DNA from 3 places in the Quatrionicoccus australiensis genome. Region 1 is predicted to be linked to each of the others. Evidence: predicted binding sites of a transcription regulator. Region 1 holds the regulator's gene; each other region holds the start of a gene.

Region 1 (10,670 bases):
GCCTTTCCTCGCCAAGGCCGGCTATCCCTGCTACGCGCTGTCGCTGCGTGGCCATGGCGGCAGCAACGGGATCGACCAGATCGACTGGCACTCGATCAACGACTTCGTCGCCGACGTCAATACCGTGGTCAATTGGCTGGGCACGCCGCCGGTTCTGGTCGGTCATTCGATGGGCGGCTTCGTCGTCCAGAAGTATCTCGAACACCATCAGGTACCTGGCGCAGCGCTGGTCTGTTCGGTGCCGCCGCAAGGCCTGATCGCCGCCCAGTTCCACCTGATGTTCCAGAAGCCGCAGCTGTTCATGGACATCAACAGCATCATGAGCGGCAATTACCCGGATACGGAAATTCTCAAGGAAGCGCTGTTTGCCGGCGAAATCGACCCGACCATGCTGGCTGCCTGGCTGGATCGCATGCAACCCGAGTCGCACCGGGCGCTGTGGGACATGTCGATGTTCAACCTGCCCAACCTGCACGCCATGCATCGCCCGCCGATGCTGATCCTGGGCGCCGAACTCGACGTGCTGGTGCCGGCCTTCCTGGTACAGGCAACGGCGCACACCTATGGCTTACCGGTGCATATTTTCCGCAATATGGGTCACGCCGTGACCCACGAAAAAGAATGGCCGCTGGTTGCGGCCATGTTGCGCGACTGGCTGAACGACATCACGCCTTGACGTCGATGCTGTTGCCCAGGTTAGGCGGGTTGTTCGGCATCTGCGGCACCGCCTGCAGCAATTGCATGGCGTTTTGCGCCTGAATATCCATTGCCTTCTTGAGCACCAGCGTGCTGACAGCATCACCCGTCTGGGCTTGCGACAGCGCACTACTCAGGGTTCCTACGGAGGAGACATCCATGTTTCTTCCTTCCCGACGATCCGGATCAGGTCTTCAGTTTAGCTGTCTATTCGGGGAAAGCAACAAAAAATACAAAACCGCGAATATTGCTCAGCAAATCCGGCTACAAACGCCGGCTCTGGTCACCGCTGACAAAGCCGCAGAGTGGTTCCGGCGAATGCTCGTCCAGACCACGCCCGATCGCGATGACCTTGAACAGTTCACCCATCTCATGCGGCATCAGCAACTTGTTCACCGCACTCGCGGCGCGAATGTAGTCCGGCGTGGCGGCGGGCAGGGCCGCCAGACGATCGAGAATGCCGCAATTGAGCAGAAACTGTCCCTGGCTGGTGTAACCGAGCAGCTCCAGTCCGTTGCCATGCGCCGCGGCAATAATGGCCGTGAAATCGACGTGTACCGTTACGTCCTGCAGCCCCGGCAAGTAGAACGGATCCGGGTGCGCAAAATGGCGGTAGTGACACATCAGCGTGCCGCGCGCCCGTTGCTGGTGATAGAACTCGCGGCGCGGAAAGCCATAGTCGATCAGCAGCAGGGCGCCGCGTTGCAGGCGATGCCCCCATTCCGCCGCCCAGGCCCGACAGGCGAGACTGATTTCACTCTCGAATCCGGGCGGCAACTGGCACTGTTCGCCAATCTCGCGGGCGGCGGCAAGCAATTCACCGGTTGCCGGTCGTTCTTCCCAGACGAACTCACCATTGGCCGCCAGAGCCACGCCACGCGCAAAAATGCCGTTTTCGCGCCAGGCCACGAGATCGGCCGGCATGGCATCAAGCAACTCATTGGCAACCACCACCCCGGAAAAATCTTCCGGCAGGGCATCGAGCCAGCGCACACGTTCCAGCAGATGTGGCGCCTCGGCCGCCAGGGTCGCCTGCTGGCGCTGACGCAGGTCCGCCGACAGGTCGAGAATGCAATAACTGGCCGGCAAGGCTTCCAGACACTCCAGTTCAAGCAGCAGATCGGCAGCCAGGCGACCGGTGCCGGCCCCGACCTCAAGAACGACAGGCGCCGATTGCGCCATGATCTGGGCAACCTGGCGGGCCAGGGCCTGCCCGAACAAGCCGGTCATGCCGGGCGCCGTGATGAAATCCCCGGCCGCGCCGAATTTGTGCGCACCTGCCGTGTAATAGCCAAGGCCCGGCGCATAAAGCAGTGCTTCCATGAAGCCGGCGAAGGACAGCCAGCCGCCGGCAGCAGCGATCTGCTGCTGGATCGCGCGGGTCAGTTTTTCGCTGTGTGCTTGTGCGTCGGAAGACGGGAGAGGCAGGTCCATGGCTACTCCGAAAAACGCGGATTTTATCCGGCAAAGCGGGCCGCTTCCGAATTCCGGCACTTTATTTTCGTCGACCGACTGACCACCGGATAGCGCGCCAAACCACCACAACAGGAAATTGCCGCCCTTCTCGGGGTAAACTCCGCCTTTCGCTGCAAATTCAGCAGCATCCGCCTGCCAAAGATCATCATGACCCAATCGAACACCCTGCTCAAACTGCGCAAATACCTGGAAAGCCGGACCGGCAAGGCTATCGGCGACTACAACATGATCGAGGACGGCGACACCATCCTGGTCTGCGTCTCCGGCGGCAAGGATTCCTATACCCTGCTCGCCATGCTGATGGCCATGCAGCAGCGCGCTCCCATCAAATTCCGGCTGATCGCGATGAATCTCGATCAGAAACAGCCAGGCTTTCCCGCCGACATCCTGCCGCGCTATTTCGAATCGCTCGGCATCGAGCACCGCATCGTCGAGGCTGACACCTACTCGATCGTCAAGGACAAGATCCCGGAAGGCAAGACGACCTGCTCGCTGTGCTCGCGCCTGCGCCGCGGCATCATCTACAAGACCGCCAAGGAGCTCGGCGCCAACAAGATCGCCCTCGGTCACCACCGCGACGACATGGTGCACACGCTGTTCCTCAACCTGCTCTTTGGCGGCAAGATGAAGGCAATGCCGCCCAAGCTGGTAACCGACGACCACGCCCACGTCGTCATCCGGCCGCTCGCCTATTGTTCCGAGAACGACATTGCCAAGTTCGCGCGCGGCATGGAGTTTCCTATCATCCCGTGCAATCTGTGCGGTTCGCAGGAAAACCTGCAGCGCCAGAAAATCCGCGAGATGATGCAGGACTGGGACAAGCGCTTCCCGGGCCGTACCGAATCGGTGATGACAGCACTGCAGAACGTTGTGCCCTCGCATCTCGCCGACAACAATCTGTTCGACTTCCGGGGGCTGACCCTGGACACGGCAGTGGAGGAGGGTGATATCGTCTTCGACAGCCCGGAAATGCCGATCAGCGGCAGCATTCCTATCCAGATTGGCGCATAGCGCCGGGATTGCAACAATCCGTTTATAATCGCGTTTTCAACATCTTGCGGCAGCGAGCAGTCCATGAGCATTCAGCAACGCAAATTGATTGTCATGTTTGCCGACGTATCGGGCAGCGCTCGCCTGTTTGAACGTCTGGGTGACACGGAAGCCATGCACGCCGTGGAACGTTGCCTCAAGCGTATGAACCGCTCGATCGAAAGCTGCCGCGGCCGCATCGTCCAGGTGGTCGGCGATGAAGTACTGGCTGCCTTCGAATCGGCAGAGGATGCCTGCCAGGCCTCGATCGACATGCAACAGCGCATTGCCGATCTGCCACCGGTTTCCGGCCTGAAGCTGACTATCCGCATCGGTCTGCACGCCGGGCTGGTCAATGAAACTGATGGCGAATTGAGTGGCGAGGTAATCACCACCGCGGCTCGCGTGGTCGGCCTGGCGCGACGTGACCAGATCCTTGGCAGTACCGCACTGATTACCGAACTCGGCCCGATCGGTGCACTCAACACCCGCCCGATGCCGAGTCTGGGCACCATTCAGGAGAATGGCGAGCAACTCGACATTTTTCAGATCGATTGGTCCGCAAACGTGGTGCCCGGCCAGTTCAGTTCGCTCAGCGTCATGCCGGTCGACCGTCTCTGCGTCCGCTATCATGGCCAAGCCCATCTGCTCGATGACAAGGTGCGGGTTCTTACCTTGGGGCGCGATCCCGGCAGCAAGCTGTACATCTCGGATCGCAAGGCCTCGCGGGCGCACGCCCGCATCGAAAAACGCAACAATGGTTACTATCTGGTCGATACCAGTACCAACGGTACCTTTGTCAATTTTGCCGGCCAGCAGGAAGTGCTGGTTCGCCAGCACGAGATCCTGATGCAGGGCAGCGGCATTATCTGCTTTGGCGCCTCGATCAAGGACCCCAAGGCGGACCAGGCAACTTTCGAACACCTGTAAACGAAAACAGGCCATCTTTCGATGGCCTGCTCTGGCAGCCTGGAACGGCTATTATTTGGCGCCAGCCTGGGCGTCAGCCACACATTTCTTCACAAAACTGTTACGCGCGGCACCGGCCAGTTTCTTTTCCTTGGCAGTCGATTCGCAGGCGGTAACTTCCGGCCCCTTGGCGTCGGCTTGGCACTTCTTCATAAAGCTGTTCTTGGCAGCACCAGCCAGTTTCTTTTCCGCGGCGCGGGCAGCGCAATCATCTGCAGCGTAAACAGAAGAAGCGGCCATCACGAGAGCAAGCAGGCTAAGCAATTTTTTCATTAACGACTCCTGAATCAGTAGGGAAAAGGCTCGCAGACTATCGGCGATTCAGGCGTCATCGTCAAGCATGATGCGCTGCTGACGATCCATGAAATCCTGCATGCTGTCGATACCGCGCAATTGCAGGATGGTATTGCGCACAGCAGCTTCAAGGAGGACCGCCAGATTGCGTCCGGCCGCGACCGGGATCAGCACCTTGCGTACCGCAACACCAAGCACTTCCTGGGTCTGGGCATCGAGCGGCAAGCGCGGCGCATCGCTGCCAGCCAGTGCCTTTTGCAGATGGACAATCAGTTTCAGCTTCATTTTCCGGCGCGATGCGGTTTCGCCGAAAATGGTCCGGATATTGAGCAAGCCAAGGCCGCGCACCTCGAGAAAGTCACGCAGCATGCCCGGACAGCGCCCTTCGATGGTGGTCGGTGCGATACGCGCCATTTCGACCACATCGTCAGCAACCAGACCGTGGCCGCGGGAAATCAGCTCAAGGGCCAGCTCGGATTTGCCGACTCCGGAATCACCGGTAATCAGGACGCCCATGCCCAGCACATCCATGAAGACACCGTGCAGATTGACGGTATCCGCCAGTCGAGCCGAGAGGTAGATGCGCAGCAAGTCGATGACCGCCGAGCACGGCTTGGGTGACAGGATCAAGGGGGTATTGTACTGACGGCAAGCTTCCGCCAGCATCGGCGGCGGCGTCAGACCATCGGCAACGATGACGGCCGGCGACTGCGCCTCCAGCAAATCCTGGAACATCTGGCCGAAACGGCGCTCGCCGATGCGCATGGCCCAGTCATACTCGGCCTGGCCCATGACCTGCAGGCGCTCCGGGTGGATGACATTGATATGGCCGACAACATCGGCACCATAGTTGTTTGCCGCCTTCAGCTCGATCATGCAATCGCTTTGCTGGCCGGCTACCCAGTTGAGCAACAGCTTGTCGCGGTTGTCCTCATAGAGCTGGACCAGGCTGATGTGGCGCACGGCTGAACGTCAGGACTGGAAAAGGGTCACGATCGCGGCCGCATCCGGTGCCGCCAGCAGGGCTTCACGGAAGGTGCGATCGGAAAAACGCTGGGCGAGTTCGGAAAGAATCTGCAAATGCTGCTCGGTTGCCTGTTCGGGAACCAGCAGGACGAAGAGCAGATTGACGGGCCGGCCATCCGGGGAATCGAAGGGCACCGGAGTCGTCAGGCGCATGAAAGCGCCGGAAGCCTGTTTGAGACCCTTGATACGGCCATGCGGAATGGCAATGCCCTGACCGAGGCCGGTCGAGCCGAGTTTTTCACGGGCGAACAGACTGTCGAAAATAACCGAGCGAGCGAGTCCGAGATGACTCTCGAAAAGCATGCCGGCCTGTTCGAACACCCGTTTTTTGCTGCTGGCATCAAGGTCGAGAAGAACCTGCGAAGCCGGCAGAATATTCGTTAGGGGGTTGTTCATAGGGGATTTGAAAACCAGGGCCGCAGCACAAGTGCCGCGGCCGGTCGGCTATTAGTCAGCCATGTGGTGTACAGGCTTGTCACCGCGATGGTGATCCTGGACCTTTTGCTTGTACTTCTGAACCTGACGGTCCAGCTTGTCAAACAGCGCATCGATGGCGGCGTAGAGGTCATCGCCGTTCTCTTCAACGTGAATGTCCTTGCCCGGCACATGCAACGTCACTTCAGCCTTCTGCTTGAGCTTCTCTACGGACAGAACCACGTTAACACCGGTGACTTTGTCAAAATGGCGAACGACGGGATCGAGCTTGTTCTCGACGTATTCGCGCAATGCCGGGGTTACTTCGATGTGGTGACCAGCGATCTGCAGATTCATTTTTTCTCCTCTCTCTACAGGGTCTTGCGTAAATTGACCGGCGGGATGTTGAGTGACTCGCGATATTTGGCTACCGTGCGTCGGGCTACAACAATTCCCTGCTGGCCTAGTATTTCGGATAATTGACTATCCGACAAGGGCTTCTTGCCATCCTCGGCACTGATCAATTGCTTGATCAGGGCGCGAATGGCGGTGGCAGAACAGGCACCACCGGTATCGGTGGACACATGACTGCCGAAAAAGTATTTCAATTCAAAGATGCCGCGCGGCGTCGCCATGTATTTCTGGCTGGTGACGCGCGAGACGGTCGACTCGTGCAAACCGAGAATATCGGCGATTTCGCGCAGGACCAACGGCCGCATGGCGACTTCACCATGTTCGAAAAACTGGCGCTGACGATCGACAATGGCCTGCGTCACGCGGTGGATGGTCTCGAAACGCTGCTGCACGTTCTTGATCAGCCAGCGTGCTTCCTGCAACTGGCCGGTCAGGTTGCCATTGCCGCGCCGCTGTCTCGACAGAATCTCGGCATACAGACGGTTGATGCGCAGGCGCGGGTAGGCATCCGGATTGATGTAGGCGGTCCATTTGCCCTTGAGCTTCCTGACCATTACGTCCGGCGTGATGTAGCGCGCCTCGGTCTGCGAGAAACGCGCCCCCGGCCGCGGATTGAGGCTGACGATCAGGGATTGTGCCGCCTTCAGTTCATCGTCGTCACAGGCGGTCAACCGGCGAATTTTGGCAAAATCGCGCGCCGCGAGCAGTTCCAGATGCTTCTCGACGATCGCCAGGGCAAGCGCCTGTACTTCGTCGGCCGGCATCGCTTTCAATTGCAGCGCCAGGCATTCGCTGGGGCTGCGCGCGCCGATCCCGGTCGGATCGAAATGCTGGATGTGGTGCAGGGCGATTTCCAGCTCTTCGAGCTCGATCTCGTATTCCGGCGGCAGGGTTTCCCACAGCTCCTCAAGCGTGGCCGAGAGATAGCCGTCATCGTCCAGCGCTTCGATCAGGAAACGGACCAGGCTGCGATCGCGTTCGCTGAGCTGGGTCATGCCCAGCTGCCAGCCGAGATGTTCGCGCAGGCTGGTGGCGGCCGAATGGATGTCGCGTGAATCGCTGTCGTCGTCTTCATCACGCCCGGCACCGGTAAAGGTCCCGGCATCGGAAGCCCAGCGATCATCATCGACTTCGGAAGGTGCGCTCGGCACTTCCTGCTCGCGTTCCTCGCGCGGATCACGTTCGCGCTCTTCAGTCGGTTCGCTGCGCGTCGTTTCGTTGGCCGGTGAATCGAATTGCTGCGCCGCCCCAAAGGATTCCGTACCGGCCTCGTCCTCGCGCTCCAGCATCGGATTTTCCAGCAGGTAACGCTCGATTTCCTGCTGCATCTCGACCGTCGACAACTGCAATAGCTTGATCGACTGCTGCAACTGAGGCGTCAGTGCCAGATGCTGGGATAGTTTTAGTTGGAGAGCTGGCTTCATCGGTTCGGGTTGGGGTGCAGCCTAACGGTCAGAGCTTGAAATGCTCGCCGAGATAAACCTTGCGGACGCTTTCATTATCAACGATTTCGTCCGGCCGTCCAGACGCGAGAACGCGTCCGGCGTTAATAATATAGGCGTGATCGCAGATACCGAGCGTTTCGCGCACATTATGGTCGGTAATCAGGACACCGATGCCGCGCTCCTTGAGGAAGCGGATGATCTTCTGGATCTCCAGTACAGCAATCGGATCGACACCGGCAAACGGCTCGTCGAGCAGGATGAAGCGCGGGTTGGTGGCCAGGGCGCGGGCGATTTCGACGCGGCGGCGCTCACCACCGGAGAGGGCGGCCGCATTGACGTGCCGGACATGCCCGATGTGCAGTTCGCTGAGCAGGCCTTCGAGGCGGTCGTCGAGTTCCTGCGCCGGCAGCTTGAGCAGCTCGAGCACGGCACGGATGTTCTCTTCGACATTGAGCTTGCGGAAGACCGAGGCTTCCTGCGGCAGGTAGGACAGGCCGAGGCGGGCCCGGCTGTGCATCGGCAGGTGGGTGAGGCGGACATCGTCGATATAGACCTCGCCGCCATCAGCCGCGACCAAGCCGACAATCATGTAGAAACAGGTGGTCTTGCCGGCCCCGTTCGGGCCGAGCAGGCCGACGACCTCGCCGCTTTTGACATCAAAGGAAACATCCTCGACCACCGTCCGCGACTTGTAGCGCTTCTTGAGGTTGTGGGCACTCAGGGTGGACACTTTGACATCGCTCATTCATCGGCTCCGCGCATGACACGGCGAATCGCGTCGCCGGAAAAACCGCGATATTGCAAAAAACGCATCTGTTTGGCCCGCTCGGCTGCCGATTGCGGCAACTCGCGGAATTTTCTCGCCCATACCGCCTTGCAACGCTCGGCTTCATCGCCGGCCTCGGGCAAGGCATCGGCAATGTCGTCATCACCGATGCCGCATTGCCGCAGTTCCTGCTTCAGCCGCGCATTGCCGTAGCGCCCGGCACGGGCGACGACGCGCTGACTGGCGTAACGCGAATCGGACAGCAGGCGCTCGGCCTGCAGGCGTTCGAGCACGGCTTCGAGCTGTTCTTCCGACTCCGCCTGCGCGGCGAGCTTGGCCTTCAACTCCGCCCGGCTGTGATCGCGCCGGGTGAGGAGTCGAAGCGCGGCAACCCGCAGCGCAGCAGAGGGATCAGCCATCAACCTTGGCTGCCTTGACCGGCTTGATGACATTGGTGCTGGCCGCTTCGCGGATGCCCGCCTCGATCTCGGCAGCGATTTCCGGGTTGGCCTTGAGGAATTCGCGGGAATTGTCCTTGCCCTGACCGATCTTTTCGCCCTTGTAGGAATACCAGGCGCCGGATTTCTCGACCAGCTTGTGGGCAACCCCGAGTTCGACGATTTCGCCGTGGCGGGAAATGCCTTCGCCGTACAGGATGTCGAAAATGGCTTCGCGGAAGGGCGGCGACACCTTGTTCTTGACGACCTTGACCTTGGTTTCGCTGCCGATGACCTCGTCGCCCTTCTTGATCGAGCCGATGCGGCGGATGTCGAGGCGCACGGAAGCGTAGAACTTGAGCGCATTGCCGCCGGTCGTCGTTTCCGGCGAACCGAACATGACGCCGATCTTCATGCGGATCTGGTTGATGAAGATGACCAAGGTGTTGGTCTTCTTGATGTTGGCGGTCAGCTTGCGCAGTGCCTGGCTCATCAGGCGGGCGTGCAGGCCGACCATCTGGTCGCCCATTTCGCCTTCGATTTCGGCACGCGGCGTCAGCGCCGCGACCGAGTCGATGACGATGATGTCGACCGAGCCGGAACGGACCAGCATGTCGGAAATTTCGAGGGCCTGTTCGCCGGTATCCGGCTGCGAGATCAGCAGGTCACCGACATTGACGCCGAGCTTCTGGGCATATTGCGGATCGAGCGCGTGTTCGGCATCGATGAAGGCGGCAACGCCGCCCAGCTTCTGCATTTCGGCAATGACCTGCAGACAGAGCGTGGTCTTGCCCGAGGATTCCGGACCGTAGATTTCGACAACGCGGCCGCGCGGCAGACCGCCGACGCCCAACGCGATATCCAAGCCGAGCGAACCGGTAGAAACCACCTGGATGCCTTCGTCGATCTCGGCATCGCCCATCTTCATGATGGAGCCTTTGCCGAACTGCTTTTCAATCTGTTGCAGCGCTGCGCTGAGCGCCTTTGCCTTGTTGTCGTCCATGGGGGTACCTCGAAAATTTGAGCGGATTATGGCACAGGGGCCGAAGATGGAATAGAAATTGCTGCATCAGCAGAAAGGTCAGTTCAAGACAAACAAATATCCTTTTGCTGCATTACCCGGAGAAAGCGACAGAACACGCGGTATATTCTCGCTGGCTGATTTGGCGCCCATCGGATACTGGGTATAAATACAGTACATTTACAGTAAGCTATTGGCAAGCAAATTATTCGCCCGATGCAATTCAAACGACTTATCGCACTGCTCATGCTGGCCATGACATTCACCGCCGTCGGCAAACCCGCCGCCTGGTACTGGTGGGCCAGCCGCATCGACGGCCAGCGCATCTGCGCCCAGACGGCGCCGGCAAAAGGCTGGCTGCGGGACAGCGGGCCGTTCGCCGACAGTCGCTGCAGCGACGTCCCGCCCCGCCAGCCATGAGCGCCTATTACCCACCGGTAGACACCGGTCTGACCCCGCTTTTCGTCGATGACACGCTGCTCATCGTCGACAAGCCGGCCGGCCTGCTCTCAGTGCCAGGCCGCGGCGAGGACAAGGCGGATTGCCTGGCCAGCCGCATCCAGGCGCAATTTGCCGATGCGCTGATCGTGCACCGCCTGGACATGTCGACTTCCGGCCTGCTCGTGCTGGCGCGCGGCGAAGAAATGCACCGGCTGCTCTCGAAGCTGTTCCGCGACCGCCTG
Region 2 (10,670 bases), 880 kb from region 1:
ATCCAAAAGCCCCAAATGGGTATTCAATCATCGACAATGGCTTATTTCTCACAGGCATATCGCCAATGCGCTGCTACAACCCCATTTATGGATATCGCCTAGAGAAACTGCAGATTGAGCCACTTGTCCCGGGTCCTATTACCAGCATCACGCCTTCTGGTTCGCTGAATCTACACAACCCAGCTTGTCTCGTGTTCCCAGCCGAGAATAACTGCAAGTTATGGGATGCCTTTAAGGCATCTCAATCCAGTCAGTTACTAAACTTTGCCAGCTACAAACCTTACCCTTTCGAGAGAAGCTCACGGCAATACGTCGCTGACTGGATCACATTTTGGACAATATTTGCGTTGTCGATGACTGCCGTCATTTTCATGTTCAACCGAAAGCAATAGCCTAAAATTAGCATCATCTGGTACATCAAATCCAGTGAGAGTGACATCGTCGCTGGGATACGTTAAGCGCGCACTTATCCTTGCCCCTCCCCTTCGCTAACCAGCAGCCGCACTTTAACCAATTTCAAATAATTATCAATTGCTTGCCCCAATATGCCATCGGCTGCCTGCTCGGGCACAATGGAACGAAACTCAAAAACATTGTTACCGACTACTTTTGTACTCTTCAAGAAATTTTGAAGACGGGAACCTGGACGATCATTGTGACGATAGAAAGCTTCCGGCAAAAATCCCACAGGGGCCAGATATTGCTCAACGGCACTGGAAAAAGCGGCCTCCTCCCCGGCTAACTCTCCAGAAAACCGGGGGTCTTCGGAAAAGCCCCCCATCCGTACAAAGGCCGTCCGCCGCAAAATCAAGTTACCGGAGAAGGTTGATAACAGCGCGGTATAACGAGGATCTCCCGGCAAAATGACTGGTTCTCCGTATATATCAAGCACTTGTATACCGACCTTGATCGACGAAAACTCCGGATGGAGATCCAGCAAAGGAACGGTTGTAGCAAGAAAGTCACTTAGCAACTCGTCATGTGAGTTCAGAAAGCAAATATAATCGCCAGTCGCCTGCTCAGCTCCGAAATTTCTCGCACTCCCCATTCCTACGTGAGCATCCATGCTGGTCAAGCGAAGGAGAGGGAACTCTGATACCAGGCCGGAAAGTTCAGTTAAAAACCCTTGGGAAACATCGCTTACAACAATAATAATTTCGTGCAAATGCGATTGTCTCAAGCAGGAACGAACGGCAATCTCCACAAGATCGTCTTGCCGTAGACAGGGAATAACTATTGAAACCCGAGACATTTAACTCCCTCGTGGAGAAAGCTCTGCATTCAAGTAATTTACTCCAGCTCAATTAGCTTGAATGCACATTCAATTGGATGGCAACGCGACAATATTACGCTTCGAGATTTTTCCGAACCTTGTTCGAATAGTTGCGCAAAGCCCTCGACAGATCACCGTCAGGCCGTTGATCCAAAGTGAGTGAAACAAATTGGAAACCCTCGGTATTTTCCGCCAATCTCGTGTTGGACAGAAACCGGTGAAGGTGGCTCCCCTCATAACTCCAGCATCGATAGTAAGGCTTCTCGATTTTCCCCAAAGGGGGAAGATGCTTCGCCAAAGCTTCACAGAAGGCATGATCCTCCCCCCCATTCGCTGCCCGAAATGCCATATCGACCGGGAACCCACCCATTTTATTAAACGAGTCACGACGAATAAGTACATTACATGCCGAACTGAATACAGCAGCACTATATCTTGGGTCATGGGCTGGCAAGACGTAGCCCCTTACCGAATCGAAAAACTCCATCCCAACCTTAAAAGCATGGAATTTCGGGTTTGCATCAAGTAATGGAACGACTTCAGAAAAATAGCCATCAAGTAACTCATCATCGGAATCGAGAAAGCAGAGGAATTCGCCACTTGCCATTGATGCCCCGAAATTCCTGGCAGCTGCAGGACCAGAGTTCTCCGTCAGGGAATAAATCTTGATTTCAGAATGCTTGGCAGAAAACCGCTGGGCAACCGCAACAGAAGCATCGCTGGAGCAATCGTCTACCACAATCACCTCTTTCAGATGCATCTGATCCAAGGCACTGCACATGGCTCTTTCAATTCGCAAATGATCGTTATAGAGAGGAATTACTACCGATACTCTAGACATTGCCACACTCACTACATAGGTTACTTATGGGTAGCCAGGTGGGTGATCAATCCCTCTGTCAACGCTTCAACAAAGCCACTGGAGTAGCCAAGATCAACCAGACGCCAACGAAAAACATTCCCGAGGCGTGCTTTACGGAACCACCCAATTTTCGTCGGTAACCGTTGGGTATCAAGGTCATCCATTACTGTTTGCAATACCGACTCCAGTCTCCGCCGCCCACCCAGCTTGGCCAGCTTGGCCTCACTCGTTGGCGGAAAATGGCGAGCAATTTTCTCCGCCAGTTCGTTGGCCAACAAGGCATCACTTTGCGGCAGTAGCCAATCCAATAGACTCATGCGTTATTCCTCGAAATCGTACCAAGATACTGCGGCAGGCGGCAATTAAACACGTCATCAAGGAGAGCCGTCCAGTTTTCAAAAACTGGTTGCCTCAATACATGCACGGAGTCATACCAAGCATTGTTCTCTCCTTCAAGCCCCCAGCGCCAATCGTAGCGGTAAGGCAAGAGCAACCAGACCGGCTTCCCGAGTGCACCAGCAATATGCACTACTGAGGTATCCACCGTAATGACAAGGTCCATTTCCATGATCAATGCAGCCGTATCGGCCAAGGTTATCAGTTCATCAGAAAAATTCGTCAAATTATCAGGGCAACTTTCCGGCACATCAGTCTGCAGCGAGAAAAAAACTGCGCTTCTCTGTGAATCGATATATTGACGCAATATATCGAAACTTATCGATCGCCTTCGGTCTGCTCGATGCCTTGGATTTCCAGACCAAGCAACACCAATACGAGCCTTGTTATCAAGGCCATGAGATAGAAGGCGCTCATGCCAGTGTTGCATATGCTCGACAGGGCACTGAAGGTAGGATTTTTTCCCGGGAATAGAATCGGCCGTCGAATTCAGCAGATGGGGAAGGCTCATAGCTCCGACCCAATAGTCAAAGCCAATACCTGCTGCCGTTTTTCGATGGACAGGCAACAGTTCTACTTCGGGAAAGTTTGGCGCCAATAGGGGAATTGCCACTTCGTTACACTCAAGTACGACTTTCACCCCCATATCAGTCAGCAAAGGCAAATATCGGGCACACATCACCAAGTCACCAAGCCCCTGCTCGGCATGTACCAGCAAGCTTTTTCCAGCTAAATGTTCGCCTTGCCAGCGGGGCTTATCAAACAAATCTCCGTTAATGAACTGGGTTGCATCAGGATGATTGTAGCGTTCCTCAGCCAACCGGAAGCCCTCGGGATAAAACCCCCTTGCCAGCTCAACACAAGCCAGAGCAAAAAGCACTTGAGGGTCATGCGAATAACTTTCATGAATGCAACGACACAGGTCGGCAACAACCTGATGCCGACCTGCCTCAAAATATACTGGATAGGCATTCGCGAGAAACGAGTTCGATATTGTTCCCTCTTCCAACGCTCGATCGAAATAGCGCAATGAATTTTCGACCCCTGCACCGGCAGAAAGCGCGATGTAGCCAGCAAACCCCAAGAAATCGGGGTGTTTCAGGAACTCAGGATCATCAATGGAGCGAGTCTTGAGCAAGGCATAGGCTGGTTCAAAATCATCATTCAGATACAAGGCCATGCAGGCAATGATAAACAGATCAAAATCGGTTTCGTGAAATCCCTTGGCAACGATTCTCTGGTAAGCCGCCGCCGTCTTATCGGAAAAGTAATCCCCGTAGATCTGAATTTTTTCAATTTCGCCCTCGCTCCAACCAACACGGCGAGCTTCACAAATCAACCTATCGACATACGGCTGGCAGTCCTTCGTGGTTTCAAAATCTTTCTTGATTGACTCCTTGAAAGCTTCCGCTTTGCCCGGCCCGAAAAAAGACAGAATCTCCACTGGCAAACCGCAGGAGGCCTTGCCCACGGCCCTTGTAGGAGCGACAGGCCCAACGAACACAGACCTCAACCATCGTAGCCACATTTAGAGCACCCAAAAAAACGAAAGCCACCCCTAAATCGGGGTGGCCAGAATAGGCTCAAACAATATTAGCCGCGGCAGGAGCCCGGCATCAAGCTGGTCGGAGTTCCAACGCAAGACCAAGTACCGATATCACGCTGACTTGCCGACAAAGTCGGCGTCGGGGTCAATGTGACACTGATGGTGACACCATCAACCGTACCGCCCGTTGTAATGATCCCTGTCGTATCTGCAACGCCAACGCCAGTCACATATTTGCTCGTCTTGGTAGTACCGCAGGACGAAAACGAAATGGAAGAACTGGACTGGGCAATTTCCGACACACAGGTCCGACCGCTACTTGCAGCCAGAACAATTTCGGAAACCTTGGCCTTCTTGGTGTAATCCTGATAAGCCGGCAACGCAACAGCAGCCAGAATACCGATGATCGCAACAACGATCATCAGTTCGATCAGGGTAAAACCCTTTTGAATCTGTTTCATTTGAATCTCCTTTTTTCGCGAAAAGAGCGGAAAACCGCTGCCACAGTAAAAGCACGAACCAGGCCAACAAAAAAACGAACAACAAAACCAATCTAACCAGTAAATACCTATCTGATTATCATGGGTTTACCCGGTACAGCCTGGCACCGATCACGGCACCAGACAGAAAGCATGTGACAAAAACCGTCACCTTAACTTCGTTTCTCGGCACCCCTGTATCAGCAATCAATCTGCTTCTCCGCCATGAAACCCGCTGCATATTTCCGATAAACATCTTCCTTGCAGAAAACCGCATGCAAGTCCGGATCGATATGGCCGTTGTTTCTGAAACTTTCCAGGATCGCCAGGGCTTGCGATAGCTTCATGCCTTCCTTGTACGGCCGGTCCTTCGCGGTCAACGCTTCAAAAATATCGGAAATGCCCATCATGCGGGCCTGCCAGCTCATTTCTTCGCGCGTGAGGCCTTTCGGGTAGCCTTTGCCATCCATGCGCTCGTGGTGGCCGCCGGCGTATTCCGGTACATTTTTCAGGTGCTTCGGCCAGGGCAGTTGTTCCAGCATGCGGATGGTGGCGACGATGTGGTGATTGATGATTTCGCGCTCGCCGGCGGTCAATGTCCCAGCCCGGATGCTGAGATTTTCCAGTTCGTTGTCGCTCAGAAAGGGCACCTCTTCGCCCTGCTCATTGCGCCAGTGATAGTTCTGCGCGATGGCACGAACGCGTGCAATATCCTCATCGCGCATGCGCTCGCTGCCCATGTTGGCAAAACGCAGGAATTCGCGCTCGGCATTCAGCGTCGCATGGTTTGCCGCGAGTTTTTCCCGGACCTGTTCCGCATCGGCGCCAGCGATGATTTCATTCAGCGCGGCGATTTCGGCATCGCGCTTGAGGACTTCAAAACGCGTATCGACCAGATGAATGCGGTCGAAGATGGTTTGCAGCTTGGTGGCCTTGTCGACGACATGCACCGGCGTCGTGATCTTGCCGCAATCATGCAGCAGGGCGGCGATGCGCAGTTCGTAGCTATCCTTGTCGGTCAGGTGGAAGTCGGCGAGCGGACCTTCGCTGGTCGCATTGACCGCCTCGGCGAGCAGCATGGTCAGTTCCGGCACGCGCTGGCAATGACCGCCGGTATAGGGCGACTTTTCGTCAATCGCCAGATTGATCAGCTTGATGAAGGATTCGAACAAGCCTTCCAGTTGCTGCACAAGCTGCCGGTTGGTCAATGCGATCGCCGCCTGCGAGGCGAGCGACTCGGCAAGGCGTTGATCCGCCTGGGAAAATTCGACGACGCCACCGGTTTGCGGACTGAGCGCATTGATCAGTTGCAGGACACCGATGATTTCGCCTTCGTGGTTCTGCATCGGCACGGTCAGGAAGGACTGTGAGCGATAGCCGGTCCGCTCGTCGAACTTGCGCGTACCGGAGAAATCGAAGCCGGCTTCGCTGTAGGCATCGGCAATATTGACCGTTTTGCCATTAATTGCGGCGTGGACCGCCACCATGCTGTCGTTCGCCGAGCCGTCTTCCCGATACAGCGCCAGATCGGGAAACTTGCCCGAAGTCGGCGGCGCGTCGCTGCCACCGAAGGCAATCGCCAGCGAGTCGGTGCGCACGATCTCGAAATGCAGGCGCTGCCTGTCCTCGGAAACCAGATAGAGCGTGCCGCCATCAGCCCGGGTAATGGTCTTGGCAGCAAGCAGGATTTTTTCGAGCAGCCGGTTCAGGTTGCGCTCATTGGAAAGCGAAGCACCGATGTCATTGAGCTGTTCAAGACGGTGAAAAAGATCATCGAGGGTTTCCATGCTCGGCTCCTATTTGATGCACACCGCTCTGACCTGCTTGATATCGGTGATGCCCTGCATGATCTTGTCGATGCCATCCATTTTCAGGGTACGCATGCCTTCGTTCAAGGCGCAGGCGAGAATATCGGCCACCCGCGCCTTTTCCTGGATCAGCTTCTTGGCAGCATCGGTACCGACCAGCAATTCGTGCAGACCGACGCGCCCCCGATAGCCGGTATCGCTGCATGCCGGGCAACCACAGGCGCGATAAAGCGTGAACTGTCCATCCTTGGCGTAGCGACTCTGCCACTCCTGCCGGATCGCCGCCAGCGATCCCTGCGGATCTTTTTTCCAGGCTTCGGTTTGCGTCAGCTCGGCGCAATACTCGTGCAACAAGGCCTCAATCTCCTCAGGTGCTGGCTGATAGGCTTCCTTGCAGTCCTTGCACAGGCGCTTGCCGAGACGCTGGGCAAGAATGCCGAGCAGCGCATCGGAAAAGTTGAACGGGTCCATACCCATGTCGAGCAGACGAATGATCGATTCCGGCGCCGAGTTGGTGTGCAGCGTCGCAAAAACGAGGTGGCCGGTCAGCGAGGCCTCGATGCCGATGCCGGTGGTTTCCGGATCGCGCATTTCACCGACCATGATGATGTCCGGATCGGCGCGCAGGAAGGCCTTCATCACGGTCGCAAAATCGAGACCTGCCTTCTTGTTCACCTGCACCTGGCGCAGGCCCTTCTGGGTGATTTCAACCGGATCTTCGGCCGTCCAGATCTTGGTTTCCGGACGGTTCAGGTAGCCAAGCACCGAATGCAGCGTCGTTGTCTTGCCGGAACCGGTCGGACCGCAGACGAAAAACAGGCCGTAGGGCTTCTCGATGCACTTGATCAGGTTCTCGTGATTGCGCGGCGACAAGCCAAGCTGGTCCAGCTTGATCGGCTCGCCGGCCGCCAGGATGCGCATCACCACATCCTCGACACCACCCGCGGTCGGGATGGTTGCGACGCGCAACTCGATGTCGAGCGGTCCGTATTTCTTGAACTTGATCTTGCCGTCCTGCGGCTTGCGCTTCTCCGAGATATCGAGGTCGCACATGATCTTCAGGCGCGTCACCAGGGCGGAGCGATAGGAAGCCGGCACTTCGATGTAATTGACCAGCGAACCGTCCTTGCGGAAGCGGACCATGGTCTTTTCCTTGCCCGGTCGCGGTTCGATGTGAATATCGGAAGCGCCCTGCTGGTAGGCCTCGACGATGATCCGGTTGACCAGGCGCACCAGTTCGTTGTCGGCGGCAGCCGATGCCTCGTCACCGGCTTCGGCCACTTCATCCGGCTCACCCATGCCGGAAAGCAGGTCATCGACCGTGCCCATTTCGGAAATGGCACCAAAAAACTGGTCGACCGTTGCACCGAACTCGCTGCGGGTAGTCACCCGGTAAACGATGCGTGCCTTGGGAAAAACGTTGTTCACCATGCGCGAACTGCGCAGGCTTTCCGGATCGGGCGTCATCACGACCACGCCTTCCGCCGTCTCTTCGAGCGGCAGCCAGGCATTGGCATCGACGTAATCGCGCTTGATGTTGCGCAGCAGATCGACCGGCTTGATGCGATCCGCGCGAAATGGCTCGTAGCCGACATCAAAATACTTGCCCAGCGCTGCCCCGATCGTCGCTGGCTTGACTTCGAATTCACGCATCAGAAGCTCTTCGAGATCAATGCCGCTGTGCCGGGCGCTGTGCAAGGCACCGTCCATTTCGCCGGCCGAGATCACGCCGTCGGCAATCAGGTGGTCATAGCGCGAACGCACGACAAAGGCCGATTTCCGGCGCAGGGTGAAGGCGATGGCCAGGGTCTTGGCAAGATCGGCCGCCTCTTCTTCCTGAAATTCGGAAAACGGCTGATCCTGACGCTGGTTGATCAGTTGCAGAACCCCCAGCAACTCGTCGCTTGCATCGAGAATGGGCACCACCAGCATCTGCTTCGAGCGATAGCCGGTGCGCCGGTCGACCTCCTGCAGGAAGCGGATTTGCGGACTGATTCGCTGCAGTTCGGCTGTGTCATAAACATCGCGGATATTCACCGACCGACGATTCAGCGCAACATAGCCGGCAATGCTTTGCTCGGTCAGCGGCAGGCGAATGTCCTTGAAGGAATTGAGCCCGGTCTTGACCTTGGAAACGATGGTCTGGCGATCATCGCCCAGCGCGTAGATGGTCAGGCGGTCCGCATCGAACAGATCACAGATATCCTGCGACAACTCGAGCATGATCTGGTCGATATTGCTCGTCGCATGCACCCGGTTGGTCACGGCCTGCAATTTTTTCAGAAACAGCAGGCGGCTGGCGACATCAGTCATTTCTTCTCCAATTATCCAGTCGACCGGACAGACAAGCGTTGCGGCGAGACCGGGCAAGCTGGTTGGGCACCATTCAGCAGCATTTCAAAACTCGAAGACTTGATTGTTCTGCAGCATGCGCGGCTGATAATCGGCGAGACCGGCCTCGATCTCTGCCATGGTCAGTTCGATCTGCCCCGGTTTCAGGTGCGTGATGTGGATTTCACAGGCGCGCTCCAGGCTCTGCAACTCTGCCGCCAGCAGGCTCGGACAAAGATGCTGCGATCGCCGGGCCAGTCCTTCCTCCCGATTGGAGAAGGCGCATTCGATGATCAGGTATTTGAGCTTGTCTATCCGGTTGACCGCCCGCCAGAAGTCAGGACAGATGCCGGTATCGCCGGAGAAAACCAGGCTGCCGGCACCGGAGTCGAGGCAATAGCCGACTGCCGGCACCGTGTGTTCGACTGGCAAGGCAGTGATGCGACGACCATCGATACTCACGGTCTCGGCCAGTGCGATGCTCTGGTAGCGCATGACCGGATGCTCGGCATCCGGAATTTCGGTGAAGTCAGGCCAGATTGCCCAGTTGAAGATGTGCTTCTGCAGAACGGTCAACACGGCGGCAGAGGCATAAACGGTCAGCGGCTTCTCGCGCCGGTCGGCCACGGTATCGATCAGCAGCGGCAAGGCGGCAATGTGGTCGAGATGGCTGTGGGTCAGGAAAACATGGTCGATGGCGGCCAGTTCGGCGATCGACAGGTCTGCGGCACCGGTCCCGGCATCGATCAGGATGTCGTGATCGACGAGCAGCGAAGTTGTCCGCAGGTGCTGCCCGCCGATGCCACCGCTACAGCCAAGGACTCTGAGTTTCATCGCTATTTCACCTGGAAGACGGTTACCCCATCCCAACTTTCACCTGGCGGATGCGCCCGCAGATAGGCAATCCGCTCGATGTACAGTTCGTACAGACGGCATGCCGGAAAACGCTCACGCAAAATGCACAATTGCAGTTCGGCCTGATCCCAGTCCTGCGCCCGGTAACGGCTCAGCGCATGCTGCCACAAGGCCAGCTCATCGCGGCTGGCGGCCGGCAATTCGGCGCTCAGGCCAAGCGGCTCGTAAATCGCGACCGGTGCGTCCTTGCCCTTGACGCGTACCCGGTCAAGTTCGCGGAAGGTGATGTCATCGACCTGGCGCCGTGTTTCCTCACCGACCACGATGTCGACACCGTATTCCTTGGTGATGCCTTCGAGACGCGACGCGAGATTGACCGCATCGCCCATCACCGTATACGCCTTGCGGACCGGTGAGCCCATGTCGCCGACCGTCATTGTTCCGGTGTTGATCCCGATGCCGGCCTGCAGCGCCGGCCAGCCACGCGCCTTGAACGGTTCGGCAAGTTCGCGCAGGCGCTGCCGCATGCCCAGGGCGGTCAACACCGCGTGGCGGGCATTTTCCGGATCATTCACCGGCGCGCCCCAGAACGCCATGATGGCGTCGCCGATGTATTTATCGAGCGTGCCGCGCTGCTGCCGGATCACTTCGGTCATCGCCCCGAAATATTCATTCATCAGCCGCGCCAGTTCCTTCGGCTCCATCCCCTCGGACATGCTGGTAAAGCTGCGGATATCCGAGAAAAGCACGGTCAGTTCCTCGTTCTGCCCTTCCATGCTGTAACTCTCGGGGTTTTTCGCCATCTCGTCGACCAGTTCCGGCGGCACGTACTGCCCGAACAAGTCGGCAAATTGCCGCTTGGTCCGCGATTCGACGAAATAGCCCCAGGACATGTTGAGACCGTAGAGAAGCAGCACCGACAGCACGCCCGCCGCGAGCGGCATGACCAGATTCGCCGACGACCACAGGAGCATGTTGATGCCGAGCATGGCCGACAGCGTCGCCACGGCCAGCAGCGTTGCGCGGAAAGGCGAGAGCAAGGGCAGCAACATGACCAGCATGCCGCCGAACAGCAGCAACTGGATGACGTCGATGGCAAGGACGAAGCCCGGCTTGTCCT
Region 3 (10,670 bases), 1.4 Mb from region 1:
GCAACGTCATCGTCGTCGGTCGCGATTCGCAGACCGATTCGCTGTTCGATTCGACCATCGCCACCTTCGAGGACGATGCCGGTGCTTACGATCAGCGCGATGCTGGCGGTTTCATCAAGCTGAACGCCCTGCGCATGCGCATCGCCGCCAATCTGGCAGCGAAGAAGGCGGGCAAGCCGGCGGCCAAGAAGGCAGCCTCGGCAGCCAAGGCCGCACCGGCCAAGGCGGCTGCACCGAAGAAGGCAGCAGCCGCCAAGAAGCCGGCCGCCAAGAAGAAGGCTTAAGACATGGAAAGCGGCACCGTATTCGGTTTCAACGAAGAACAGATCGCAGACTTTTTCTCGACCTGGGGTGTCGCGGCTTTCATTATTTTCATGCTCTTCATCATCGGCGAGATTGCCTGGAAGTCGAAAGCCGGCAAGACGGGCACCTTCGTGCTCTTCTTTGTGCTGGCTTTCGGCATGGTCGGTTTTGTCGCCAAATCAGTCATTCAGAAAATCTGGGGTATTTAAATGTCGCAATACGACAAGGTTTCCGTGGTCAAGAAGGCCAATGTTTATTTTGACGGCAAGTGCGTCAGCCATACCGTCGTGCTCGAAGACGGCACCAAGAAGACAGTTGGCGTGATCCTGCCATCCAGCCTGACCTTCAATACCGGCGCGCCGGAAATCATGGAAGGCGTTGGCGGCTCGTGCCGCGTCAAGCTCAAGGGCGAAAGCGAATGGACGACCTATGGTGATGGCCAGTCCTTCAACGTGCCGGGCAATTCCAGCTTCGAAATTGCCTGTGACGAGCCGTATCACTACGTCTGCCATTTCGGGTAATAGCCATGCCGAGCTTTGACTTCACCTCCGAAGCCGACATGGTCGGCCTGAAGAATGCCATCGACGTCACTTCGCGCCAGATCGACAATCGCTATGACTTCAAGGGCACTTCGGCCAAGGTCGAACTGAACGAGAAGGACAAGGTCATCACCCTGTGGGGCGACTCCGACTTCCAGCTTGACCAGATCAAGGACCTGCTTTTCCCGGCCATGGAAAAGAAGGAAAAGGAAAGCGTCAAGCGCCTCGATCACCAGAAGGTGGTCAGCGTTTCCGGCAACAAGGTCAAGCAGGAAATGAAGATCAAGGACGGGATCGACAGCGAACTCGCCAAAAAAATCGTCAAGCTGGTCAAGGATGGCAAGCTCAAGGTCCAGGCCTCGATCCAGGGCGATACGGTGCGTGTCCAGGGCGCCAAGCGTGACGATCTGCAGGGCTGCATCGCGTTGATCACCAAATCGATTACCGATTTCCCGATCAAGTACGGCAATTTCCGCGACTAGACATTCCTGTCGGTCGACCGGCTGAAAAAGGCAAAAACGGGCATCGTGGATGCCCGTTTTCTATTAGCCGGATACTCCGGTTCAGCGCTGCAGCCCCTTGATCCAGGTCGAATAAAGCTGTTCCGACAGGAGGCGCATTTTCGGCAGGCGGGCGGCGATTTCCTGCTGCATGACTTCCGGCAACTGGACGCTGGGCTGGTCGGCGGCTGTGATCGCCTCGTCGGCCCACTGTTCGCACCAGGTGGCGATCATTTCGGGAGTCATTTCGACATGGCATTGCATGCCGAGGTGCGGCCCCTTGACGAACATCTGGTTGGCGCAGTGCGCGTTGCTCAGCAGGCGGCTGGCCTCCTCCGGCAGGCTGAAGGTCTCGCCGTGCCACTGGAAGATGGTGCCCGCCTTGCCGGCAAAGGGACCGAGCCATTGTCGGGCGATTGCATTGTCCTCGCCACAGCCTTCGCTCCAGCCGATTTCCTTGACCGGGTTGCGGGTGACCTGGCCGCCCAGCGCCTTGCTCAACAGCTGGCCACCGAGGCAATGGCCGATGACCGGAATGTTGCTGGCCGCGGCCTGGCGAATCAGCGCGCAGACAGGCTCTATCCAGGGCAGGGGGTCATTGACGCTCATCGGCCCGCCCATGAAACAGAGGCCGGAAAAGGCGTCGACCGTGGTCGGTACGGCTTCGCCTTCGTCAAGGGCGATCAGTTTCCATGGAATCCCTTGCTGCTCAAGGAATATGGCAAAATAACCGGGACCTTCAGTCGGGGAGTGGCGAAAGATGGCAACAGGTAGCATGGCAATAAAGTCGTCAGGGAAAATGATGCTTCATTTTACGCTGGCCTTGCTGACTGCAGGCCTGTTTCCCGTGCTTGCCGCGGCGCAGGAGGTTGGCTTGGCTGGCATCATGGGAAGCAAGGCCATGCTCATGGTCAATGGTGGCGAGCCGCAGGCCGTGGCGATCGGGCAAAGCCTGGATGGCGTCAAACTGCTCTCCGTTCAGGGTGATCAGGTCGTGGTCGAAGTCGGGGGCAAAAAACGGCCGCTGCGCGTCGGGCAGCATGCGATTGGCGTCTCGAATGGCGATGGTTCGGGCAAGATCATCATGACGGCCGATGGTCAGGGACATTTTTATACGACAGGGACAATTAACGGAACTTCGGTGCGCTTTGTGGTGGATACTGGAGCGACGATGATTTCCCTGGGCGCAACCGATGCCAAGCGGATTGGTTTGGATTTTAATCGTGGCGAGAAAATGATCTCGCATACGGCCAACGGCCAGACCGTGGTCAGCAAGCTGCAACTCGATACTGTTCGCCTGGGTGATATCACCCTGCATGGCGTCGATGCAGTGATTCACCAGAATGAAATGCCGATTGCGCTGCTGGGCATGAGTTTCCTCAACCGGATGGAAATGCAGCGCGACGGCAGTACCATGACACTTAAAAAACGATTCTAGGAGAGAGATCATGCCGGACCGTGACCAGGAAATAAGCATGTTGCGCCATGAGCTGGAAATGCTGATGAGCGAGCGCCAGTCGATATTGCGGATTGTTGGTGCGGCGGCGGCACTGATCGCCTGTCTGGACAGCAAACGTTTGCCGGTGGGCGCGATTGAAGCGGCCGATGTGGTTGCCACGTCGATCAATTGCCTTTCGGAAGAAACTTTGCAGGATGCGCTGAATGCCGTTCATGCCGAAATCGAGGACAATGTTTCGGCAGCATGAATCCCGATCTGCAAAGCATCAGAAATTGCCTGCTGGCGGTTCCTGCCGCCAGTGACTTCGTTCAGGAAGAGGGGGGGGAGGGTTTGTCGCTGACCGCGGCGGCCGTGCTTTTCCCGATCGTGCTGCGTGAAACCGGGCCTACCGTTCTGCTCACCCAGCGTACAGCCCATTTGCGCGACCATGGTGGCCAGATCAGTTTTCCCGGTGGCCGGGTCGAGAATGAGGATCTGACACCGGTTGATACCGCCTTGCGAGAAACGGAAGAGGAGATCGGGCTGGCGCGTCAGCACATCGAGATTCTCGGCTTTCTGCCGGAGTACCGAACCGGCACCGGTTTCAGGGTGACGCCTGTGGTCGGATTGGTGCAACCGCCCTTTGAATTGAGCGTTGATCCTTTCGAAGTCGCTGAGGCTTTCGAGGTGCCGCTGGATTTCCTGCTGAATCCGCTGAATCACAAGGAACATTCGCTGCATTATCGGGGTGCCATGCGGCATTTTTTCGCCATGCCTTATGGCGACTATTTTATCTGGGGGGCGACGGCTGGCATGATTCGTTCGCTGACTGCCCGTCTTGGTCTGCATCCCGCCTGAGCTTGTGGTATGGTGGTGCTTTAGCATAAGAAAACAAGCCGATTACGGCGAAATCTCTGCCCCATGAGTCTTTTCTCGCTGATTGCTGTTTTTCTCATCGAGCAGCTACAACCCCTCTCTTACCGCCGCGTGGTGGTTGCCCCTCTTTCGGCCTGGGCGGATTTCATCGAGTCCCGCTTCAATGCGGGCGAGTATCGTCATGGCGTCATCGCCTGGTGTCTCGCCGTGTTGCTGCCGGTTGGTATGGTGGCCGTGCTTTACGGCCTGCTTTATTCGTTGAATCCCCTGTTGGCCTGGGCATTCAATGTTGTCGTGCTGTATCTGACCATGGGTTTTCGTCAGTTCAGCCATCATTACACCGAAATCCAGCTGGCATTGCGCCAGGGGGATTTGACCCAGGCCCGTGCGCTGCTTGGTGAATGGCTGGGGCGTTCGGTCAGTGACCTGGGGTCGGAAGATATTGCCCGGCTGTCGATAGAGCAGGCGCTGCTTGCTTCGCACCGCCACGTATTTGCCGTGTTGCTCTGGTTTGTCTTGTTGCCGGGGCCGTGTGGTGCTGTTCTTTACCGGATGTCGGCAGTGATTGCCGAGCGATGGCACAACCGTAATGTGACTGAGCATAATGTGTTCTTCGCGTTTTCCCGCCAGGTTTTCGGTATTATCGACTGGCTGCCATTGCGTGCTACGGCTGCCGTCTTCGCCATCGTCGGTGATTTTGAAGATGCGGTTTATTGCTGGCGGACGCAGGCGGACCAATGGCCGGAGCGTGATCAGGGGATCGTGCTGGCCAGTGGCGCCGGGGCCCTGGGGGTTCAACTCGGGATGCCGGTGCTCGATGATGGCCTGGTGACGGATCGTGCCGCGCTGGGAACCGGTGATCCGGCGGATGTCGATTTCATGCAGAGTGCCGTGGGGCTCGTCTGGCGGGCCACGGTCATGTGGATTGTGTTGCTGTTTTTGTTGGGGCTTGCCAGTCTGGCAGGCTGAATGATTCTTACAAGGAGATGTTTATGAGCAGAGAAGTCGTCGTTCTTAGCGCAGTCCGTTCGCCGATTGGCGCCTTTGGTGGTTCCCTTGCTGATTTCGAAAGCACCGAACTGGCCGGCATCGTCATGAAGGAAGCGATTGCCCGCTCCGGTGTCGATCCGCAGGCAATCAACTACGTTACCGTCGGCACCACGATGCCGACCGATTCCCGCTACGCTTATGTTTCCCGCGTTGCTTCGATTCAAGCCGGCCTGTCGATGGATTCCGTCGCCATGCAGGTTTCCCGCCTGTGTGCCTCCGGCCTGCAGGGCATTGTGACCACTGCCCAGAACCTGATGCTGGGTGATGCCGACTACGGTATCGGTGGCGGTGTCGAAGTCATGTCCAAGGCTGCCTACCTGCTGCCGGCATTGCGTTCGGGCGCCCGCATGGGTGATACCAAGGCCATCGATTCCATGGTTGCCGTCCTGACCGATCCGTTCGGCGTTGGCCACATGGGTATCACGGCCGAGAACCTGGCTGCCAAGCATGGCATTACCCGTGAAGAGCAGGATGCCTTCGCTGTCGAATCGCAGCGTCGTGCCGCTGCAGCGATTGAAGCCGGCCATTTCAAGTCGCAAATCGTGCCCATCGTCAAGCAGACCCGCAAGGGCGAAGTGGTGTTCGATACCGACGAATACGTCAAGGCCGGTACCACGCTGGAATCGCTGGCCAAGATGAAGCCGGCTTTCAAGAAGGACGGCACGGTCACCGCTGGTAACGCCTCCGGCATCAACGACGGCGCAGCCTTCTTCGTGCTGGCTGCTGCTGACGTCGCCGCCAAGAATGGTCACAAGGCACGTGCCCGTATCGCCGGTTATGCCGTTGCCGGTGTGCCGAATGATGTCATGGGCGAAGGTCCGGTTCCGGCCACCAAGCTGGCCCTGAAGAAGGCCGGCCTGACGCTGGATCAGATGGATGTCATCGAGTCCAACGAAGCGTTTGCTGCCCAGGCTCTGTCTGTTTCCAAGCTGCTCGGTCTCGATCCGGTCAAGACCAATCCGAATGGCGGTGCCATCGCTCTCGGCCACCCGGTCGGCTGCTCTGGTGCTTTCATCGCGACCAAGGCCCTGTATGAACTGGAACGTGTCGGCGGCAAGTATGCGCTGGTCACGATGTGTATCGGTGGTGGTCAAGGTATTGCCGTCATCTTCGAACGCGCCTGATCGCTTCGGTCTTTCCGTTGTACAGAAAACCCGCCGGAGCAATCCGGCGGGTTTTTTATTTGCACCACTTTGAAATACAGATGCACCACCGTAGGGCGCGGCCCTGTTCTGTTGATTTCTAATTCACTGATTTCGTGATGTTTTGGACAGTGGCATGGAATCTGCTGAATTACTTTCGAGAGCATCCTCAGCGACGAGTCCAATATGAACTTCTATAACGAAATGATGGACGCCAACGACGGCGTCCGTGCTCACTACCAGGGTTACGATCAATGGCTCAAGGCGACACCGGCGGAGCGCATCGCGCGCAAGCGGGCTGAAGCGGACCTGGCTTTCCATCGGGTTGGCATCACCTTCGCGGTGTATGGCGAAGAGGCAGGCAAGGAGCGTCTGATTCCCTTCGACATCATTCCGCGCATCATTCCCTCGGCTGAGTGGCTAGCGCTGCAGGCTGGCCTGCGTCAGCGTGTCACGGCGCTGAACATGTTCCTGCACGACATCTACCACGATCAGGAAATTCTCAAGGCTGGCAAGATTCCGGCCGAGCAGATTCTCAACAATGCCCAGTATCGCCCGATCATGCAGGGTGTCGATGTGCCGGGTGGCGTCTACGCCCATATCGCCGGCGTCGATATCGTGCGTGCCGGAGCGGGCGAGTTCTACGTGCTGGAAGACAATCTGCGCGTACCGTCCGGTGTTTCCTACATGCTCGAAGACCGCAAGATGATGATGCGCCTCTTCCCCGAGTTGTTTGCCAAACACAAGGTGGCGCCGGTGCAGCACTACCCGGACATGCTGCTGGAAAAACTGCGCGCCGTCGCGCCGCAGGGCGTCAGCAATCCGACCGTGGTTGTGATGACGCCGGGCGCCTATAACAGCGCCTATTTCGAACATACCTTCCTCGCCCAGCAGATGGGTGTCGAACTGGTCGAAGGGCGTGATCTCTTCGTCAAGGACGAAGTGGTCTACATGCAGACGACGCAGGGGCCGCAGCGCGTCGATGTGATCTATCGTCGGATCGACGACGACTACATGGATCCCAAGGTTTTCCGCGCCGAATCGACGCTGGGCGTGCCTGGCATCCTCAAGGCCTACCAGGCCGGCAACGTGACCCTGGCCAATGCAATCGGTACCGGTGTTGCCGACGACAAGTCGATCTACCCGTACGTGCCGGACATGATCCGTTTCTACCTCGGCGAAGAGCCGAAGCTCAACAACGTGCCGACCTACATGTGCCGCAAGCCGGACGATCTGAAATACGTTCTTGACCATCTGCCGGAGCTGGTGGTCAAGGAAGTGCATGGGGCCGGTGGTTACGGCATGCTGGTCGGACCGGCTTCGACGAAGGAGCAGATCGAGCATTTCCGGCAACTGCTGATTGCCAAGCCGGAGGGCTATATCGCCCAGCCGACGCTCGCCTTGTCCAACTGCCCGACTTTTGTCGAGGAAGGCATCGCGCCGCGTCACCTTGATCTGCGCCCCTTCGTGCTGTCTTCGGGCAAGTGCGTCAACATGGTGCCAGGCGGCCTGACCCGTGTTGCCCTGACCAAGGGCTCGCTGGTCGTCAATTCGTCGCAGGGCGGCGGTACCAAAGACACCTGGGTTCTGGAGGATTAAGTCATGCTGAGTCGTACTGCCGATCACCTTTTCTGGATGTCCCGCTATATCGAGCGGGCCGAAGGCCTGGCTTGCCGGGCTTCAGCGCAGGCTCACATGAGCGAAGCGAATGTTACGCCGGAGCTAAAACCGGGTGGCTTTGGCGCAGCCAAAGCCGGAGGTTTGCGGCCTGCCGTTCAAGGAGAAACAACATGTTGAGCCGTACCGCCGATCATTTGTTCTGGATGTCCCGCTACATCGAGCGGGCCGAAAACCTCGCCCGTCTGCTCGACGTTACCTGGCAGATGTCCCTGGTGCCGCAATCGCTTGATGCCGCCAACCAGAACTGGAACGCCATCATCGCCCTGAACAGCCTTGAGGCGGCCTATGCCAAGAAATATTCGGAAATCACTGCCGAGAACGTCCTGCGTTTCATGGTCAGCGATGCCGACAACTTCGCCTCCATTCACAGCTGCCTGCGCATGGCGCGTGAGAATGCCCACGCCGTGCGTGGCACGATCACCACGGAAATGTGGGAAACCCTCAATTCGACCTGGCTGGAAGCGCGTGAAAAAAGCTTCGAGCAACTTTTGAACGCCGGGATCAGCGAGTTCTTCGAGTGGGTCAAGATGCGCTCCTCGCTGTCGCGTGGCACGACGCTGGGCACGCTGTTGCAGGACAAGGCGTATCACTTCATTCGCCTCGGCACGCTGCTTGAGCGGGCGGACAACACGGCACGCATTCTCGACGTCAAATATCACGTCCTGCGCCCGCACGGTGACGAGGGTGCGACCGACTTCTATCAGTGGGGCGCCTTGCTGCGTTCGGTATCGGCCTTCGAGGTTTATCGCAAGGTTTACCGCGATGCCATCACACCGGAACGGGTTGCCGAGTTGTTGATCCTGCGCGACGACATGCCGCGTTCGCTGCATTTCTGCATGAACGGCGTGGTCAAGAATCTCGATCTGATCGCCAACAGCCATTCCGGCGAAACCCAGCGTCAGGCCGGTTTGCTGCATGCCAAGCTGCATTACGCGCGGGTCGAGGATATTCTCGAGCAGGGTTTGCATGAGTGGCTGACTGACTTCATGGATCACATCTATATGCTGGGGGATGGGATCAGCAAGGACTTTTTGGCGCCGATGGCGGAGGCGGCTTAAGGTTGGTTTTTCTCCAGCCACGATCGGGTTTCGGGTCGTGGCTGGAGTGTCGTCCTCCGTAATTGGGTATTTCGTTGTTTGGCGTGATGTTTCCGCCTTGCGAGCGGGCAGCATCGCGTGTTGAACCGTTGCTTTCCGCCTTGCGGGCGGGCGTACTTTCTTTTGCTTCGCCAAAAGAAAGTAGCCAAAGAAAAGGCGACCCCCGGGTCGGCGCCGGGCGTTGCCCGGTTCCTTGCGCTACTCGGTCGTCCGGGCGGCTTGCTAAACTCGCCTGCGGCTCAGACAGACGCAAGCCGAATGCCCCCGGCCGTCCTGCGTTGCTCAGCGCCTCTCAGGGGGACCCGAAAGGCGTCTCGGAACAACGGCTCTGCCCTGGAAAAAACAAAAAAGGTGTTTTTTAGCGGTCGACCGCTGGAAAACGGCCAAAACCATTTTGAGCGGTTCGGCGGCGACGCTTTTCCGGGTCCCCATGTGGAGCGCCGAGCAACGGAGCTGATGGCGGATAAAGGGCGAGGACTGTCTGAGGGGCGTAGCCCCGAGTTCCGCAGCCCCCGCCAGCAGCGAGTAGCGCAGGGGAGTCGGCGCAGCCGACCGCGTAGCCTGGGGTCGCCTTTTCTTTGCTTACTTTCTTTTGGCGAAGCAAAAGAAAGTGAGACGCCCCGCAAGGGCGGAACCCGCACGTAAAACAAGCACAGCATCTTCCGTAAGCGAGACGGACACCCCGCCGAGCGGAAACCAGCCGCCAATCAAACCAGAACCCACATTTGCCGCGCACCGGAATAGCCCGAAAGCCCCCTTCGGCGTTATCCTCCCGGATCAACAAAAACACCCTCAGGAGCCACCCCATGTCCCGTCTGCTGCCCGCCGTCGACCCCGACGGCCTGCTCGAATATTCCGTGGTCTATACCGACCGCGCCCTGAACCATATGTCGCAATCCTTCCAGGGCACGATGCGCGATGTGTCGCGGATACTCAAGCAGGTCTATGGCGCGCATTCGGTGGCCATCGTGCCGGGCAGCGGTACCTTCGGCATGGAGGCGGTGGCCCGCCAGTTTGCGACCGACAAGAAGGTACTGGTGATTCGCAATGGCTGGTTCAGCTTCCGCTGGACGCAGATTTTCGAGATGGGCCGGATTCCTTCCGAGGCAGTCGTGCTCAAGGCGCAACGCCAGGGCGAGGGAAGCCAGGCGCCGTTTGCGCCGCCAGCGGTCGACGTCGTGGTGGCGGCCATTTTGCGCGAGAAGCCGGCCGTGGTTTTCGCGCCGCATGTCGAGACGGCATCCGGCATCATCCTGCCGACCGCGTATATCCAGGCGGTGGCCGAAGCGGTACATGCCGTGGGCGGCTTGTTCGTGCTCGACTGCATCGCTTCCGGCGCAATCTGGGTCGATATGCAAGTAACCGGCGTCGATGTGCTGATCAGCGCGCCGCAGAAGGGCTGGAGCGCCTCGCCGTGCTGCGCGCTGGTGATGCTGGGCGAGCGGGCGCGCGCGGCAATCGAGACGACGACCAGTACCAGTTTTGCCTGCGACCTGAAAAAGTGGCTGCAGATCATGGAAACCTACGAGGGCGGTGCGCACGCTTATCACGCAACGATGCCGACCGACGGCATCGCGCGCCTGCATGAAGTGATGCTGGAAATGGAAGCCTACGGTTTCGATCGCATCATGGCAGAGCAGCAGGCGCTGGGCGATCAGGTGCGGGCGCTGCTCGCCAGCCAGGGTTTCCCCAGCGTCGCGGCCGAGGGCTTCGGCGCGCCGGGCGTGGTGGTCAGCTATACCAGCGATCCGGATATCCAGACCGGCAAGAAATTCGTCGGTCTCGGTCTGCAGACGGCGGCTGGCGTGCCGCTGCAATGTGACGAACCGGCCGATTACCGGACGTTCCGGGTTGGCCTGTTCGGGCTGGATAAACTGCACAACATCGAGCGTACGCTGCGTCATCTGGCTGACGCATTGGTGCAAGTAAAATAATGCGACAAGAGGTGCGCACCGGCCTGGTGCGCACCAGGTTGAACCAGGCCTTGGCTTGGTGCCTCTGGCTCGGCGCATTGCCAATAATCAATGGCTTACAAGCTGGTTCAT

What was found. Region 1 encodes sigma-54, which starts transcription at its own class of promoters, with help from an activator protein. Its sites were predicted from a motif close to TGGCACGCTTNCTGCTNA; they were not measured.
Region 2: the regulator sigma-54 is predicted to act here: its motif matches at 4,587-4,604, upstream of KI612_RS19815 (pilin).
Region 3: the regulator sigma-54 is predicted to act here: its motif matches at 5,981-5,998, upstream of KI612_RS06490 (circularly permuted type 2 ATP-grasp protein).

What each region holds. Positions count from the first base shown of each region.
Region 1 covers NZ_CP075188.1:4,111,984-4,122,653, forward strand. The annotation lists gene KI612_RS19475 (alpha/beta hydrolase) at 1-676, shown strand, start outside; gene KI612_RS19480 (YjfB family protein) at 666-857, opposite strand; gene KI612_RS19485 (class I SAM-dependent methyltransferase) at 961-2,130, opposite strand; gene ttcA (tRNA 2-thiocytidine(32) synthetase TtcA) at 2,320-3,183, shown strand; gene KI612_RS19495 (adenylate/guanylate cyclase domain-containing protein) at 3,247-4,131, shown strand; gene KI612_RS19500 (hypothetical protein) at 4,183-4,443, opposite strand; gene hprK (HPr(Ser) kinase/phosphatase) at 4,492-5,427, opposite strand; gene ptsN (PTS IIA-like nitrogen regulatory protein PtsN) at 5,437-5,886, opposite strand; gene hpf (ribosome hibernation-promoting factor, HPF/YfiA family) at 5,938-6,261, opposite strand; gene KI612_RS19520 (RNA polymerase factor sigma-54) at 6,276-7,742, opposite strand; gene lptB (LPS export ABC transporter ATP-binding protein) at 7,771-8,508, opposite strand; gene recX (recombination regulator RecX) at 8,505-8,948, opposite strand; gene recA (recombinase RecA) at 8,941-9,969, opposite strand; gene KI612_RS19540 (hypothetical protein) at 10,204-10,407, shown strand; gene KI612_RS19545 (RluA family pseudouridine synthase) at 10,404-10,670, shown strand, end outside.
Region 2 covers NZ_CP075188.1:821,441-832,110, reverse strand. The annotation lists gene KI612_RS04100 (hypothetical protein) at 1-392, shown strand, start outside; gene KI612_RS04095 (glycosyltransferase family 2 protein) at 467-1,252, opposite strand; gene KI612_RS04090 (glycosyltransferase family 2 protein) at 1,347-2,054, opposite strand; gene KI612_RS04085 (hypothetical protein) at 2,135-2,452, opposite strand; gene KI612_RS04080 (glycosyltransferase family 9 protein) at 2,449-4,002, opposite strand; gene KI612_RS19815 (pilin) at 4,125-4,538, opposite strand; gene KI612_RS04065 (HD domain-containing phosphohydrolase) at 4,757-6,343, opposite strand; gene KI612_RS04060 (GspE/PulE family protein) at 6,353-8,677, opposite strand; gene KI612_RS04055 (3',5'-cyclic-nucleotide phosphodiesterase) at 8,762-9,529, opposite strand; gene KI612_RS04050 (CHASE2 domain-containing protein) at 9,532-10,670, opposite strand, start outside.
Region 3 covers NZ_CP075188.1:1,332,474-1,343,143, forward strand. The annotation lists gene KI612_RS06440 (argininosuccinate synthase) at 1-284, shown strand, start outside; gene KI612_RS06445 (DUF2788 domain-containing protein) at 288-512, shown strand; gene ppnP (pyrimidine/purine nucleoside phosphorylase) at 513-824, shown strand; gene KI612_RS06455 (YajQ family cyclic di-GMP-binding protein) at 830-1,324, shown strand; gene KI612_RS06460 (type 1 glutamine amidotransferase) at 1,406-2,119, opposite strand; gene KI612_RS06465 (retropepsin-like aspartic protease family protein) at 2,103-2,780, shown strand; gene KI612_RS06470 (hypothetical protein) at 2,791-3,048, shown strand; gene KI612_RS06475 (CoA pyrophosphatase) at 3,045-3,638, shown strand; gene KI612_RS06480 (CobD/CbiB family protein) at 3,702-4,625, shown strand; gene KI612_RS06485 (acetyl-CoA C-acyltransferase family protein) at 4,649-5,830, shown strand; gene KI612_RS06490 (circularly permuted type 2 ATP-grasp protein) at 6,035-7,447, shown strand; gene KI612_RS06495 (alpha-E domain-containing protein) at 7,451-7,645, shown strand; gene KI612_RS06500 (alpha-E domain-containing protein) at 7,639-8,586, shown strand; gene KI612_RS06505 (aminotransferase class V-fold PLP-dependent enzyme) at 9,432-10,559, shown strand.